DNA from 3 places in the Ferdinandcohnia jepli genome. Region 3 is predicted to be linked to each of the others. Evidence: riboswitches for the same ligand, from Rfam matches in the RefSeq annotation. Region 3 holds a riboswitch; each other region holds the start of a gene.
The links. Region 3 has a riboswitch for cyclic di-GMP ahead of AB3M96_RS19760 (OmpL47-type beta-barrel domain-containing protein). Riboswitches for the same ligand answer to the same signal wherever they lie in the genome.
Positions count from the first base shown of each region.

Region 1: another riboswitch for cyclic di-GMP. It lies ahead of AB3M96_RS18085 (methyl-accepting chemotaxis protein); the one in region 3 lies ahead of AB3M96_RS19760 (OmpL47-type beta-barrel domain-containing protein).
Region 2: another riboswitch for cyclic di-GMP. It lies ahead of AB3M96_RS18210 (hypothetical protein); the one in region 3 lies ahead of AB3M96_RS19760 (OmpL47-type beta-barrel domain-containing protein).

Region 1 covers NZ_JBFOKR010000017.1:73,569-78,926, forward strand. The annotation lists gene AB3M96_RS18080 (nucleotidyltransferase family protein) at 1-397, opposite strand, end outside; gene AB3M96_RS18085 (methyl-accepting chemotaxis protein) at 445-2,124, opposite strand; cyclic di-GMP riboswitch class I at 2,214-2,301, opposite strand; gene fosM (FosM family fosfomycin resistance protein) at 2,584-2,997, opposite strand; gene AB3M96_RS18095 (Gfo/Idh/MocA family protein) at 2,994-3,962, opposite strand; gene AB3M96_RS18100 (YwzD family small protein) at 4,234-4,362, opposite strand; gene AB3M96_RS18105 (hypothetical protein) at 4,515-4,898, opposite strand; gene AB3M96_RS18110 (SEC-C metal-binding domain-containing protein) at 5,050-5,358, opposite strand, start outside.
Region 2 covers NZ_JBFOKR010000017.1:104,642-109,999, reverse strand. The annotation lists gene AB3M96_RS18215 (S8 family serine peptidase) at 1-1,314, shown strand, start outside; gene AB3M96_RS18210 (hypothetical protein) at 1,523-1,996, opposite strand; cyclic di-GMP riboswitch class I at 2,389-2,472, opposite strand; gene AB3M96_RS18205 (hypothetical protein) at 2,978-3,127, shown strand; gene AB3M96_RS18200 (glycerol-3-phosphate responsive antiterminator) at 3,169-3,705, shown strand; gene AB3M96_RS18195 (EAL domain-containing protein) at 4,333-5,358, opposite strand, start outside.
Region 3 covers NZ_JBFOKR010000021.1:27,429-32,786, reverse strand. The annotation lists gene flaG (flagellar protein FlaG) at 1-201, shown strand, start outside; gene AB3M96_RS19775 (flagellar hook-associated protein 2) at 217-1,728, shown strand; gene fliS (flagellar export chaperone FliS) at 1,747-2,154, shown strand; gene fliT (flagellar protein FliT) at 2,154-2,504, shown strand; cyclic di-GMP riboswitch class I at 2,638-2,733, shown strand; gene AB3M96_RS19760 (OmpL47-type beta-barrel domain-containing protein) at 2,815-5,358, shown strand, end outside.

The DNA.
Region 1 (5,358 bases), on a different contig from region 3:
AATACAGCACAAACCAATCCTCTAACGAACACAACGGAATCTCAACTCCACTTATTTCACGAGTATCAGCCACAGAACACTCGCCAAAATCCAGCTCGTATACCCCTTCACTATGCTCAATCGCAAACCCGCCCATCACATCGAAATCAACTTGGTTGGCTGTGTATTTCGAAAAATGTCTTGTCCGAAAAGGCTCCTTGCTCACAACTTCCTTCGCTACAGCAAGACTCGAAAAAACCTCACGTACCTGTTCAACATCCTCAACACTTACTAAAATATCAACATCATTCGGATCATCCACCAACCCATGAAAATGAAGCAGCAGCGATCCACCGACTCCCCACTTAATATTCCGGCTATTGAGTTCGTCGCCAATCATAGCTAATGTATCTAACATTCAATGTTCCCCCATCAAAAAAGGCCTGGAACCCAGACCTCCAAAAATTACTTTATCTTAAACTGCTGAATTAGTGTATTCAGCTCTCCAGCATTTTCTTCAAGTGCTTTTGCACTCTTCGCAACTTCATCCATTGAGCTGCTTGATTGTTGTGCAGTTGCAGATACTTGCTCAACTCCTGCAGCTGATTCTTCTGCTACAGATGCAATGCTTTCAATCGAAGCGTTGATTTGTTGTGAGTCATCTAACACATTGTAAAGTGACGCTGACATTGCTTCGATTTGTGTGCCGATTTGGTCGATCGTCTTTTTCAGTGCGTTGAAGGTTTCACCGGTTGTTTGGATTTGCTCCGTGCCTTCTGTAACCGATTGGTAGCCGTCATCCAATGACTCTACCACTTGTTTCGATTCATTTTGGATTTCCCCTACGATGTCAGTAATTTCGGTTACGGATTTGCTAACTTGTTCGGCAAGCTTACGAACTTCATCTGCTACAACTGCAAAGCCACGACCATGTTCACCAGCACGGGCTGCTTCAATTGCTGCATTCAGTGCAAGTAGATTTGTTTGCCCCGCAATTTCTTTAATTACTTTTACAAGCTGAGTAATTTCATTTGTTTTTTGATCAAGCCCCACTACCTTCTCGTGTGAGATCTTCATTTTCTCATTAATTTTGTTCATTTGTTGGATGGACATTTCCATATAAGAGCTTCCATCGTTTGTCATTTGTAACATACCTTGCGATTGGTCTTTAATATCGTCGCCTTTAACGGCAACCTGCATAATTTCTTGTGAGAAGTGTGACATTTGCTCGATTAGTGCGGTTGACGAAGATGCTTGTTCTTCAGCACCATTTGAAATTTCATGCATGGTTGTTGCGATTTGCTGACTTCCCGCCATCACTTCATCAGCATATTGCGCAAATTCTTCACTTTGACCGGTTAAATTATCTGACACCACGGCCATTTGTCCAATCATACTACGTAAGTTTTCATTCATCTCATTAACTGAATTTACAAGCTGGCCAATTTCGTCCTTAGACTTTGTGGCGATTGGCTCAACAGGGAGCTCACCTTTTGCAATCTGATTCATTCTAGCTGCAATTTTTTTCACTGGTCTTGCAATTACTTCAGAAGTGTAAAATGCAATTGCCATTCCGAGAATAATAACCACAGCCCCAACAATAATTCCTGCAAGGTTGATCTGTTGACCGTAATTTACAACTGCGTTCCCGCTTGAAACTATGTGTCTTTGTTGGTCATTCGATAACTTTTCAATCGACTCCATTAACCCTCTGGCCGTAGGTTGAACAAAAGTACCGAGATTGTGTCTAGCTAACTTGTCATCGCCACTCTCATAAGGAGTAATGACACCCGATTTAATCGCTTCTCGCCATTCAGCTGTATTTTTCAACAGAGTGTCTATTTCTTTAATCTTCAGTTCACTTAACTCTTTGTTAATGACATCAAAATTCACCGTGTAAACATCAAAATCATTTTTATAGGAAATTTCCCCAAAAAGTACGTATCCTCTTGTTAATCCAGCGCTCTGCGCAATATTGTATTTTAGATTCTCAAGCTGGATAAGGACCGGCAACTCTTCAGACACCATTTCCTGAGTCTGGTCATTCATCGTGGAAACCGCGAAGTAGTTAAAGACGGCTAGTCCCACGCAAAAAATAATAATAGCTAGAAAACTCACGATTAATCGTATTCGGATACTTTTCATGTATTTTTACCTCTTTCACAGTTTGATAACGCTTTTATAAAAAAATAAGACCATTCTCAACATAGAATGGCCAACGAATGCAATCATTTATTGGTAACCAGGCTGTCATGGTACTTTTGTACTGTAGACCCTATGGTTTTGCGTCCTGTCCTTTCGGAAAGTTTGCCTTTTCCTATGTAACTAGTAGACTATACTCCTAGTATACAGGCAACTACAGGATTCAACAATACACGACAAAGGAATTATCTAAATTTGTGAACTACTTTTTCACAACCAAATCTAGCAGCATTTTTAAAAACTCATCCGCACTCGCTGGCAAAACTTCTGGTAACTCTATATTTGCTCTCATCTTCTTCCCTCCTACTCTAGTTTTCCTACCTTCTCTAGTAATCTAGTATTACCAGGAATTTGATAGATATACATAAAAGAGGAAGAAAAAAAGCCAGCATAACGCTGACTTTATTCGAAAAATTCCATATGGTGTTTTTCTTGTTTGTAGTATTGAATGCGGTCTTGAAGGGTTCCGGTGTGGAACTCAAATTTGTGACCGTCTGGGTCTGTGAAGTAGATTGATTGTTTGTCTTTTTCGTCTCGGGTGCGGCCGGGTAAAATCGTGACGTTCAGCGCTACGAGTTTTTGGTGCATTTTTTCATAATCTGCTTCATCTATTGTAAAAGCAATATGTGTATATGATTGATGAATTTCATTTCTTGGTATGTTCTGTTCTTCATTTAACGCTAGCCATAATCCATTCAGGTCAAAGTATGCGGTGGTTCTCCCTTTTACAAGAAACTTTGCACCGAAAACTTCCTGGTAAAATTTTATCGAAGTTTCGAGATCAGACACCGAGAATAACAGATGGTTTATGTTCATCTCACTTGTTTAAGTGCTCTCTCAATTACACGCATGTTTTTGATTGTTTCTTCAATAGAATATTTAAGTTGTTTTCCGGTTAACACTGCTTCAGCAAAATGCTCAACCTGAAGCTTGTATTGATCTCCTTGAACAGTTTCGACTCTTTTTTCAGAAGTTGTACTAACTTCGATAGTACCATTTCCATCCTCAATATCCGGGCGAAATGCATATTTTACAAAAATAGAGCCGTTTGTGCCTACCGCTTCGTATTGTGCTTTATACTGTTGTTCGAAGCTGCAATCAAAGCTCGCTAGAACTCCACTTGGAAATGTGAGCGTACCGGCAGCAGTCATATCAACACCGTATTCAGGGTGCATGGTTGCAGATGCTTTTACATCGGTAGGCTCTTCACCAGCTAGAAGGCGGCTCGCATGAATGGTGTAACAGCCAATATCATATATTGCGCCTCCACCAAGTTCACGGTTTAAGCGAATGTTCGTCGGATCACCATCATGTGCAAATGAAAATGTTGAACGGATTAGTTTAAGGTCTCCAATTTCGCCGGAAGCGATTATCTCTTTCACGCGATCATGCTGCGGATGGAACTGATACATGAAAGCTTCCATGAAAAGCACATTATGCTGATTGAATACTTCGGCAATATCCTCAACCTCTTGAGAAGTTAATGCAGCAGGCTTTTCACACAGCACATGCTTACCAGCCTTCGCTGCTTCAATCGCCCACTCTTTATGTAATTGGTTTGGCAGTGGAATGTAAACCGCGTCAATATCAGGGTCATTTAGTAAGTCTTTATATGAGTTGTAGAATTTCGGAATATCTAATTCTGCAGCAAACGCCTCGGCCTTCCCGCTTTCGCTCGCAACCGCAACAACCTCTGCGTTTTCAGCTCGCTTCATAGCCGGAATCAGTGACTTTCTCGCTATATTTGCCGTACTTAAAATACCAAATCGAACTTTCGCCATTGTGATGCCTCCTTTTTAGTAGATAACAAGGCTATATTCTCATATTTTGGGTGAATGTGGAAGGTTTTGTGGAGGTAAACTTAATGTTAGTTTGTTAATCCGACAAAACTTGGACGGAATTCGGCAATAATTACAATATTCCGGGAAAACTTGCGCATAATTCGGCAATAATTTTGTTAATCCGGCAATAATGGGATATAATCCGAAAAAAATTAATATTCCTGCGATTAACTATTAATCCACAAAAAAATCCAGAGGAATCTCCTCTAGATCACATACTTGTACATTCTTTTAGTTTACCAACAAGGTCGCGCATTACTTCCTCTGTTGTAATAGAAGCCGTTTCTTCTACCTTTTTCTGAATCTCTAACATTATATTTAATAGTTGTTCTGAACTCATTTTAATTACCTGCCATTATCATTTTTTCCAATTAAAATCCATTTTACACTATTCTAGAAATTTAGCAAAGGAAAAATTTTGTAGAATTCGTGACTTTTATACTAGAAAACAAAAATACCCCCAAAGAATGGGGGTATTGCATCATAATTTATTTAAAACGGAGTAGGTCCAGGTGGAAAACCTGCAAAGCTATTATTATAGAAGGCAGCATACTTAATTTCCCCTTTTTCATTAACAAACGGAACAGCGCCTAGTCTAAAGTCTTCACCAGTATTTGGCTTAACCACTTGAATAAGGTCCGCACCTGCAAAGCTATATCCTTCAGCTTCCTGTGCTTTTTTCAAATTGTGAAAATCTGTTGATTTTAAAATATTCGCTACAAGTTTATTGCGTTCTGCACCATCAAGGTAAATAAATGGACAACCACAGTCTTCTTCGTTCTCTCCACCTTCATGCGCAAACACCGCATTTCCCGTACCAATTAACACGAGTAAAACTAGCAATCCACTACATAAAAACTTTACGAAGCCTTTCATTCTACTTCACTCCTTTTAGTAGCTTTCACATAAAGATTATACGAGCATCCGACAATTTCCTTCATTTTCCGATAAAATAAGGCATAAGAACTATAAATGATAGGTCTATTTTCCCAAAACAAAAGCTTAGGCTCCAAAGAACCTAAGCTTTTTACTCATCCTCATTTAAAAGTTCATCCATATACTCATCTAGCTCAAAATCTAGTTCGTTAACGAGATTCGTATAATGTTGAATTTCTTCAGCTAGAACTTCTTCAAAATCCTTACGTCTTGTTGAGATACTTGTAGCTGAAACTTCGAATTCTTCCGCCAGCTCTTTGTAGGTCGAATAGCCGCCATATGGATAAATATCCTCCACTAAACTTATCAAAGAAGCTGCGTATAATTCTGTCTTTTTAATGGTTGGATTTTTGCGTTGGCAGTAGAGAGACCAAAGTGTAATCCCCATTCCAACGATCAC
Region 2 (5,358 bases), on a different contig from region 3:
TTAGAAGTGTTAGAACCCGCGCATGTTCCTTTCTACACGGTAATGAGTGGGACATCAATGGCAACTCCACATGTAGCGGGGATCGCAGCACTTTTACTAGAGGCAGATCCGCTGCTCTCACCTGATGACATTAAACAAATCCTTCAGGAAACAGCAACAAATATGCCAGGCTATGGGCCTTGGGAGGTTGGTGCTGGATATGTGAATGCGTATGCGGCAGTTGATTCTGTATATAATGAAAAAAGCTATGGAGAAACAGTTAACCAAAATCAAGCATTCTCAAGCAGTGTAGAGAGTTCAACAACCCGCAGTGATTTTCAAGTAACTTACAATCCTCTAACATTTTTATCGAAAAATCAGTATGAATTTACGGTTGAAGATGGGGTCTCTAGCCTTACCGCAAAAATTAATACGTACGGGCTGCTAGGACAAACGGGAAATCCTCTTAATCTCGTATTAATTGCTCCAGATGGTACGGAGTACAGTTCAGGTGTGAGCTTGCTGTTCACACTTTACCCTGATCGAACAGTTACGGTAAGTTCACCTGTTGCAGGAGCGTGGAAAGCGGAGCTCCGTGGGTTGAAGGGGCATGAATTAAATCCAATTGGAATCGGCTTGCCTGAAACGGTTAATGGGTCATTGGCATTCACGCAGGTGAGCGGGTTCTTGGGGTTAAATGATATAGAAGGTCATCCTGCTGCAGGTGCAATTAAGCTCGGTGTAGAAGAACGCTTATTTGATGGATATGCAAATGGAACCTTTAAGCCGGATGCGGCGTTAACAAGGAAAGACCTTGCAAAATACTTAGTTATGGGCGGAGAGGTGCGACAAGCTTTGCCTACTTCAGCTACCTTTAGTGATGTATCTGCTGTTGACCTTGCTTTTGTGGAAGCAGTTGTAGCGAAAGGGGCTGCGTTTAGAGATGGGAAACAGGTCCAAAACGGCGTGATGCTACCTCGCTCAACCGGTAAGTTTGCACCAAAAGATGCTGTAACAAGGGCAGAACTAGCCTATTCTCTTGTTCAGACGCTTGGATTGGAAAACGAAGCGAAGGAACTCGGGACAGGGGAAATTACGGTCCAGTATAAAGATGAAAGAGTGAAAATTGATGATGCCGGTACTATACCAGCAGAGTTAAAGGGATATGTTCAGTTAGCATTGGACTTAAATATTCTAAACGCAAAGTTTTCTGTGTCGCAGGGGCCGTTTGACTTAAAACCAAAAGTAACGGCAACATTCAGCCCAACGGAAAAGGTAACCCGTGGTGAATTTGCAGTAGCTATGACACGTTTTTATAACGCGTATATGCAGTGAACAATTTCGTGAATAAAAAGAGCCTGGCCCCCGTATTTTAGTGGGGACCAGGCTCTTATGTTGAGTTGCAGCTTTGCGAACGCCTCATAGGTGAATAGAGGTTTTTTCACCACTGTCCGTCTGAGGTGGACAAATGACCCTGAGTGTATTTCTATGGTGCCTGACACCATTGTGGATAGTGTGGAAACTGTGTACAGAGACATGCCTATTATTGGTACGACCAGAGCACTGTCCATTCGTCTTTTTCTTGGGTGACGAAGATGTCCTGGTGGATGGTGAAGGTGCCATAGGTACTTTTATAGGTTTGGGTGATGGGTACTTTGTAGACATTTTTTAAGGTGATAGCATTTTTAGTCATTTTCCAAGAGTCTACCTCTTCAACTTCACCTACTGTATATTGGAAAGTATCTGTTCCAAAGTGGCCAACGAAAACGTGATTTCGTTGCTGGATATAGTCACTCTTCGTAAATTTCTCCTTCATCAGTGGATGAAACAATTCCCATGAACTCCCGAAATCAGCGTCTTGTTCATATTCATAAAACTCGGCCACCAGATCCTTTGCTTCGTCCTCTGGGGAAGATCGGAATAAAGATATTGCAAATATAAATAGTACAAGAACTCCTATAAAGAGCAATATTATTGGCAGTGGCAATGGCAATGGTAGACCTCGTCTTCGTCTCATAAGCAAACAAAGCCTCCTTAAGCTTGTTTACTAATATGGATATGCCCTTGGAGAGTTGTCCTATTCCTGATAACAAACAGGTTTTGACAGAATTAATGTAGAGGCAATGTTACATACATCTTTCCGCCTAGTCTGGCATTATCTTCGCGATATTTACCCATAAAAAAAGCTGAAGCATACGCTACAGACCAATTAATTAAATCTTGTTAAAATGGGACGACGAGGCCCGTTTCCATACTTTACGAACAAAATGCGATCTTCCATACGTCGGTAAAAACGGACGCCTACTAATTTCAAAGGTGTCCAAATTTCTTTAAAGGTATAATATGGCATAAATCTAATCCCTCCATAAAAGTACTCGCAAACCTCTAGTATCAAGGTGTGGTTTTTCTGAAGGTAGCTGGCTGACATATCGTAATGACGTAGTCCCTATAGCTTTGCGTCACCTATTTTCATAGACTTTGCCTTTTCTAATATTTATAAGTGCAATAACGTAATAATGATAGGATAGCATGTCCGAAACGCAGAATATGGGGAAATTTGGTAGAAATGTAAGGGTTTTAATTGACAAATTCCGACAAAAAACCAGATGGAAGAGCTGAAAAAAAGTATAACTTTATAATATTCGACATAAATCCAAAAACTCCTGTTGGGAAAGTTACTCTAAAAACATAGCAAATATTGATACAAAATTGACCCTATTTTCCCAATATACAAATTGCTAATACCTTGGTACTATATAAATATAAGATATTTCTACTAATAAACAGTACATACTATCTTGTTAATCCAATATTTTTTTCTTATTGTTAGTTATTGTAGTAGAATATGGGGTTCTCTACAATGTACTATAAATTTTTACCTGTAGAATTTTTTCTCTCTTTACCCTACTTTTTGGTAGGGTCTTTTTTTACTAACGCACTGGTATTTTTTGTAAGTTAAACTATACAAACTATAAAGTGAATGGTAGGAGAGTGGAGTATGAATCGAGGAATGACGGTGCTGTATAGAGAAGAGATTTATGAAATCCTGCACGTTTACGAAACTGGATTTTGTGAAATTCAAAACGTTGAAACAGGAAAAGTGTCCTTGGTTCATAAGGAAGACATGGAGGAACTTGACCGAAAGTAGTGTATACTAGGCATGAGTATGCATGAAAGAGGGAAGTAAAAATGGATCAAAAGATATTGCCGGCTTCAACAACTATGAAAGAGTTTGAATCGTTTCTTACTAGTAAGTTTGAAATTGGCGTCTATTTAGAAACTCATATCTCACAAATGAAACATATAAATAAAATGGCTAACGACCATGGAAAAAAGATGATATACCATGTAGATATGATTCATGGTATTAAAAATGATGATTACGCAACTGAATTTATCTGCCAGGAATTCAAACCCTATGGATTAATCTCTACAAAGTCGAGTGTGATAAAAAAGGCCAAACAAAAAGGTGTACTGGCAATCCAACGAATATTTCTACTTGATTCCCATGCCCTTGAGAAAAGTTATGCTTTAATTGAAAAAACCAAACCAGATTACATAGAAGTCCTCCCCGGCGCGATGCCATGGCTGATCAAAGAAGTAAAGGAGCACCTACAAACACCAGTCCTCGCAGGCGGCTTCATTCGCACAAAAGAAGACATCGAAAAAGCACTTAACGCCGGAGCTACCGCCATTACCACATCCCAAAGAGAACTATGGAATTAACATAGACCACATCACACAATCACAAACACTAATCAAAGGAAGCTTGCACCATATACGGTGCAAGCTTTTATTTAGCAGTTAGAAAAGCATTACTGTATTAAAGTATAAAATTCTTTCCTATCTGAATAAGTGCAACTACGGCTCTCCTGTCGCCTAAAGGCTCAGCAATCGCCGAGTTTTCTAATATCAAAGTATCCACCTGAGGTGGACAAAATGGTGAAAGTGTATTTCTGTGGTGCCTGACACCACAGAAATACAAAACGACACCACAGAAATACATTCCAATCACAAAATTTGAAAATCCCCTTACAAATACCGGTTAAATGTTACAAATCTCGGCAATACCAATAGAGGAGTTTGCCTTAATTTGTCTTGCTGTTTGTACTAACCTGTGTTTACTTATCCTTTATAATGGAGGAAAGGCTAACGCAGGAAGAAGGGATTTGTCCATGATGGAGGAAAAAACAAATCGGTTAGCAATTGGAATAGTCTGGGGTACCACACTAAGCATACCCCTGTGGATATCTTTTTTCGGTTGGCTAAAGCTTCTGTCTAAGTTGTTCCATTAAAACCTCAGTACCGCCTTCCATCTATGTTTTTCTGCTAGAATTAAGTACAGCCTTCTATCTAAGCTGTTCCACTAGAACTCTGCTTCAACCATTTCTCTTCAAATTCTCTCTTAGGAAGCGGCATGCTGTAATAGTAGCCTTGTCCGAAATCGCAGCCTTCTTTAATGAGGAAATCAATTTGCTCTTTCTTTTCTATTCCTTCTGCGATTACCTTTACGTGCAAGTTCTTGGCCAGATTAAGTATCATTTGAATCACAACCTTCGAATCCTTATCAAAATTCTTAATAAAAGAACGATCGATTTTTACACAATCAATGGGCAAGCGGTGGAGTACACTGAGTGAACTATAGCCTGTACCAAAGTCGTCCAAGCTAATCGAAACTCCGATTTCTTTCAGCTTTTGCAACGTATCAATGGATTTCTCCAGGTCGATCATAGCACTCTCTGTAATTTCAACATCGAGCTTTTTCAAGCAGCTTTGGTGCTCCTTATTGGTATCTTGTATGGCCTGATATAAATTATGTTTATCGAAATGTTTTGCAGAGATATTAACAGACACTCCGGGGATATATAAACCCTCGTCCTCCCACTGCCGGATCGCTTTAAAAACCTCGGCAATAACCCACTCACCAACATCAATAATTAACCCGGTCTCTTCTAAAACGTGAATAAATTGTGCAGGAGGCAATAACCCTTTTGTCGGATGGTTCCATCGTACCAATGCTTCGGCACCACTCAATTTTCCTGTATGAATATCTACTTGTGGCTGATAAAACAGCTCAAATTGCTTTTTTTCGAGTGCTTCTTTTAAGTCTTGCTCCAGCAAAAATCGTTCTTCAACTGCAGCCAAGAGATTTTCTTGATAAAATACAAGCTCACTACCTTGTTTCTCTTTTGATGCATACATTGCAAGGTCTGCTCTTCTAAGTAAATCTTTAATCGTTTTCGCATCGTGAGGATAATTTGCAACACCGAGACTAGCGTACACCTGTAGTTCATAGTTTTCATACAAAATGGGTTGGCGAATACGTTGAGCAATCTGATTTGCAGCTTCTTTGACTGTTTCATTCTCTATAGTAGGATA
Region 3 (5,358 bases):
ATTACTAGTTTAAATAAGTTTCTAGAACCGAATAATACACATTTGAAATTTGAATTACATGGTGAACTTAATGAGTATTACGTTACCATTGTTGACAATCATACAAATGAAGTGGTAAGAGAAATACCTTCGAAAAGATTACTGGATATATATGCGGCAATGACCGAATTTCTAGGCTTCATAGTAGATAAAAAGATATAAAGGTGGTGAACACCAATGAATATGAGAATTGGTGGTTTAGCAAGTGGAATGGATATTGATCAAATAGTTACCGATCTTATGAAGGCGGAGCGAATTCCTTTAAACAAGCTAAATCAAAAGAAACAAATTTTTGAGTGGCAACGGGATCAGTATCGTGAGATGAATAAATTACTGGCTGAACTCGATACGATGTCTTTCAATATGACGTTATCAAAAGCGTATCAATCTAAGACTGTTACAAGCTCTAACTCATCAGTCATCACAGCAACTGCAACAAACACAGCAGCAAATGGGTCTTATAAAATTAAGGTTGATAAATTAGCAACCGCAGCATCACGTGCAAGTGAAACTACGATATCAGCAGGGACTAAAATTGACCCTACAAAACCTTTAAATACACAGTTTACTGCCAATAGTTATTCTGATTTTACAATTGAAACATTTAATGAAGATGGTTCAAAAAATACTGTCACACTAACCTTCGATCCAGCAACTGACTCATTAAATACTGTTATTAAGAAGATTACTGAGTCCAACTTGGGGGTTCGTGCATTTTACGACAATACATCTGATCGAGTTGTTATGGAGAGAACCAAAACCGGAGATTTCAATAAAACAGCTGAATACGGTGGAGCGGAAATTGGATTTACTGCCGGCTTTTTAACAGAGGTATTAAAATTTAATCCTGATAAAGCTGTAGAGAATGGCGGTACAAATGCAGAATTTACTTACAACGGTGTCCTACCGATAGAAACTACAAAGAATGAATATACAATTAACAATTTAACCTTGAAATTTAACGCTGCCACAGGACAGGAAGAGACGATTAATGTCTCACATAATACGGAGGATGCCTTCAATAATATTGTTCAATATATAAATAAATACAATGAACTTATCGAAAAGGTTAACGGGAAGATAACCGAAACTAGATACCGAGACTATCAACCTTTATCAGATGAAGAAAAAGAAGGTATGACGGAAGACCAGGTAAAGAAGTGGGAAGAAAGGGCTCAAAGTGGCTTACTGCGTAATGACTCTATTCTTTCTGGTGCCCTGAATCAAATGAGAATGGACTTTTATACTCCACTCTCAGGAGCAATAAAAGGTTTTAAACAGTTATCTGATATTGGTATAACTACAACAAAGAATTATTTGGATCGGGGAAAGTTAACTATAAATGAAGAAAAGCTACGTCAGAAACTTCAAGAAAATCCAGATGCTGTTTTTAGACTTTTTTCAACTAGTGGTACAACTGAAGATACACAAGGAATTGCTCAACGAGTTAGAAAGACTATTAAAGGTACCATAGCAAATATTGAAGCAAAAGCTGGTAAGTCTACATGGACGAACCAACAATTTACTATTGGCCGTAATTTATCAACAATTGACAGTCAAATCGATCGTTTCGAAGATAGACTCTCGACAATTGAAAAACGTTATTGGCGACAGTTCACTGAGATGGAAAAGGCGATTCAAAAAGCAAATTCACAATCAGCATACCTCATGCAGCAATTCATTCAGTAAAAAAGGAGCATAGTAACTATGGCAATTAGCAATCCATACCAAGCTTATCAGTCAAACTCTGTTACAACCGCAACACCAGGAGAATTAACATTAATGCTCTATAATGGTTGTTTGAAGTTTATTAAGATAGCACGTAAGGCTATCGAAGAAAATAATATTCAAGAAAAAAATGTGAATCTCCAAAAGGCGCAAAACATCATTAGCGAATTTATGGTTACCCTAAATCCTGATGTAGAAGTTTCCAAAACAATGATGACTATGTACGAATATATTAATCGTCGCTTAATCGAGGTTAATATAAAGAATGATTTGGAAATTCTATCCGAGGTTGAAGGATATGTAACAGACTTCCGTGATACTTGGAAGGAAGTTATCCGGCTTAACCGTCAACGTCAACATAAACATGGACAAGGTGGACAGGTGTAGTGAATCCAGTTGTAGCTCTGTACCGTGTTTCAAAAGAACTTCAAAGTATACTTGATCAGCCTATCGAAAAAGATAGTAGAGACGAAGCAATCGAAAAAATAGCTCTTCTACTAGGCGATAGAGAACAACTTTTACCAGAAGTGAAACCACCATTCTCGGTTGAGGAAAAGAAACTGGGTGCTGAAATCATCCAGATGAATACACTTATCGAGTCCCACCTAGAGAAGATTAAAAAAGATATTCAATTTGATCTGGCCCATGTTAAAAAGAGTAAGGAAACATCAAATAAATATGCGAATCCTTATCAAACTCCACCAGCTGATGGGATGTTTTTTGATAAGCGAAAATAACAAATATATCGAGTAAGTATACAATTCCCTTCGTATTCTTACTCGTTTTTATTAATTTAGAAACTAGTAATATAGTACTGGTAAAATAACTAGTAAAATGGTAATATGATAGACATATATTAACAAAAAACCAAAGTGAAAAAGGCAAACTATGGGAAACTATAGGACGCAAAGCCAAGGGCCTGACCTACATGAACCTAATTTGTGTGGATGGCAGCCGGTTGCCACAAGGACTCATAGTCTTATTACCTATGAACCTTGTTTGAGGTTCTTTTTCTTTTGGATTTTTTAGGGAAGGTAGGACTATAGAATGAGAAAATATTTAAGAAAGAGTATCACAGTTTTTGCATTACTTCTCATGGTTACACAGTTATTGTTTCCATTTGGTAATGCACTAGCAAATGGTAGTATGCTACCGCCAACTACAATTACCCATCAAGAGATAACACCTGATGATATCAAACTCTCTTGGAATGCTGTTTATGGAGCAACAGGTTATCAAATCTATGAGATTACAGATGGACAGCTTTTACAAAAAGGAACGGTTACATCTAGTAGCTATCTGTTTAATAACCTAGAAGAAGGAACGTACACGTTTGCAATCTCGACTTTAACTTCTGAAGGGGAGTCTGGCCCGAGTGCTCCGATCACCTTTACAGTTACTTATCCGGACATGCAGGCACCTACAAATCTAACTCAATCGATTAGAAATGGAAACGATATTTATCTTTCCTGGGGTTCCTCAAAGTATACAGAGAAATATAACGTTTACGAGGTGTCAAAAGAAGGAAACCAGCAGCTAGTAACTTCTGTTACAGGCACTAACCATACAATTAGCAATACTCCAGAAGGAAGCTACACCTATGTTGTAACAGCAGAAAACTCATTATATGGTGAATCATCTCAATCGGATGCTGTACAAGCTGAAGTTGTTTATCCAGTCATGCAAACACCAGCTAATTTTACGTATTCAATATCGAATGGAAATGATATTACTTTTAGATGGAATACAGTCTCCTACGTGACAAATTATAAATTATACAAGGTTACTGAGGATGGCAAGGAACTTATTGAAACAACAAAGAATTCGTCGTATAAGCTAAGTAATGTAGCACCTGGAACATATACATACGAGATTCAATCCTATAGTGATCGTTTCGGCGAATCAGTGGATGAATCTGGACAACTCCAGATAACTGTAGATGAAATTAAAATGGTTGCCCCAAGTAATTTTACATATCAGCTAGTAAATGTAAATGATATTAAGTTAACTTGGGATAGCGTAAACAATGCTACAAATTATAAAATCTATCAGATTATCAATGGTGAGAAAGTCCTGAAGAGTACTGAAACAAGGACGTCTGTCACATATTCAAAACAGGAAGCGGGCGAATATGATTTTGAAATTCATTCATACAGTGACCGTTTTGGAGAATCTGTAGATGGAAGTAAGGTTTCAGTAGTTGTTGATCAAGTAGAGATGGAAGCCCCAAGTACAATTTCATATAACGTAAAAAATGGAAATGATCTTGTATTAGAATGGGAAGCTACATCTAATACTACAGACTATAAAATCTATCAAGTAAATAATGATGGCACAAAAGTATTAAAAAGGACTGCAACTAGTACTTCAACTACTTTTACGAATATGGCTGAAGGAAGTTACACTTTTATGATTCATTCAAATTCTACTAGATTTGGAGAATCAGCTGAAGGAAAAGAACTTTTATTCTCGATTGTATACCCAAAGATGAGTTCACCAAGTAATGTAACGGAAACGATTAAAAGTGAAACATCATTTAGCTTGCATTGGGATGCAGTAGATTATGCAACAAATTATAAAGTATACCAAATCGCAGATGACAAAAAGGTACTAAAAAGCACTGTTACCGGGACTAGCGTTTCTTATTCAAATATGCCTGCGGGAGATTACACGTATGAAATTTACGCTTACTCTTCAAGATTTGGCGAGTCTGAACAAGGTACAAAAGTAACAGTTACACTAGAAGGCCAAACAATGAAGGCACCAGCGGAACTAGCTTTCACAACTAAGAATGGAAATGATGTTGCGTTAAATTGGTCTTCAGTAGATTATGCAACAAACTATAATATTTACGAAGTTGTTAATGGTGAAAAAGTATTCAAAAGGAATACAACATCAAAGTCTTATACTTTTACAAATTTAGCTGAAGGTGAATATACATTTGTAATTCACTCGAATTCTACTTACTATGGAGAATCAAAGTATGGGGCTGAAGTAACGGTTTCAGTTGTACATCCATTAATGGAAAAGCCAACTAATTTAAGTTTTTCAATCCTAAACGGAAATGATGTTAAATTAAGTTGGGACGAGGTAGAATACGCAACAAGCTATAATGTATATGAGCTAATTGGTGATGATAAAGTATTCCGATACAACGCCAAATCTGAGTCATATACTTTCTCAAATGTATCGGAAGGTCAGCACACCTATGTTGTTCATTCTGTGAGTGAGCGTTTTGGAGAATCAAGCATAGGTAATTATACTTCGATGGATGTAGAGCATCCAATCATGCAGGCTCCAGAAAGTTTATCTTCAAGTATTTTAAAGGGCAATGATATCAAGTTAAGTTGGTCAACAGTAACCTATGCTACAAATTATAATATATATAGAGTGACTGGAGATGAAAAGGAACTAGAAAAATCAGTCACAGGAACATCGGTTACATTTACAAACTTACCTGAGGGTGTTTACAAATACGAGGTGTATTCAAATAGTAGCCGCTTTGGTGAATCACCGGAGAGTAGCGCAATTGAAATTACCGTCGTTCATCCTATCATGCAAAAACCAGAGAATATCACAGATAGGATTTCA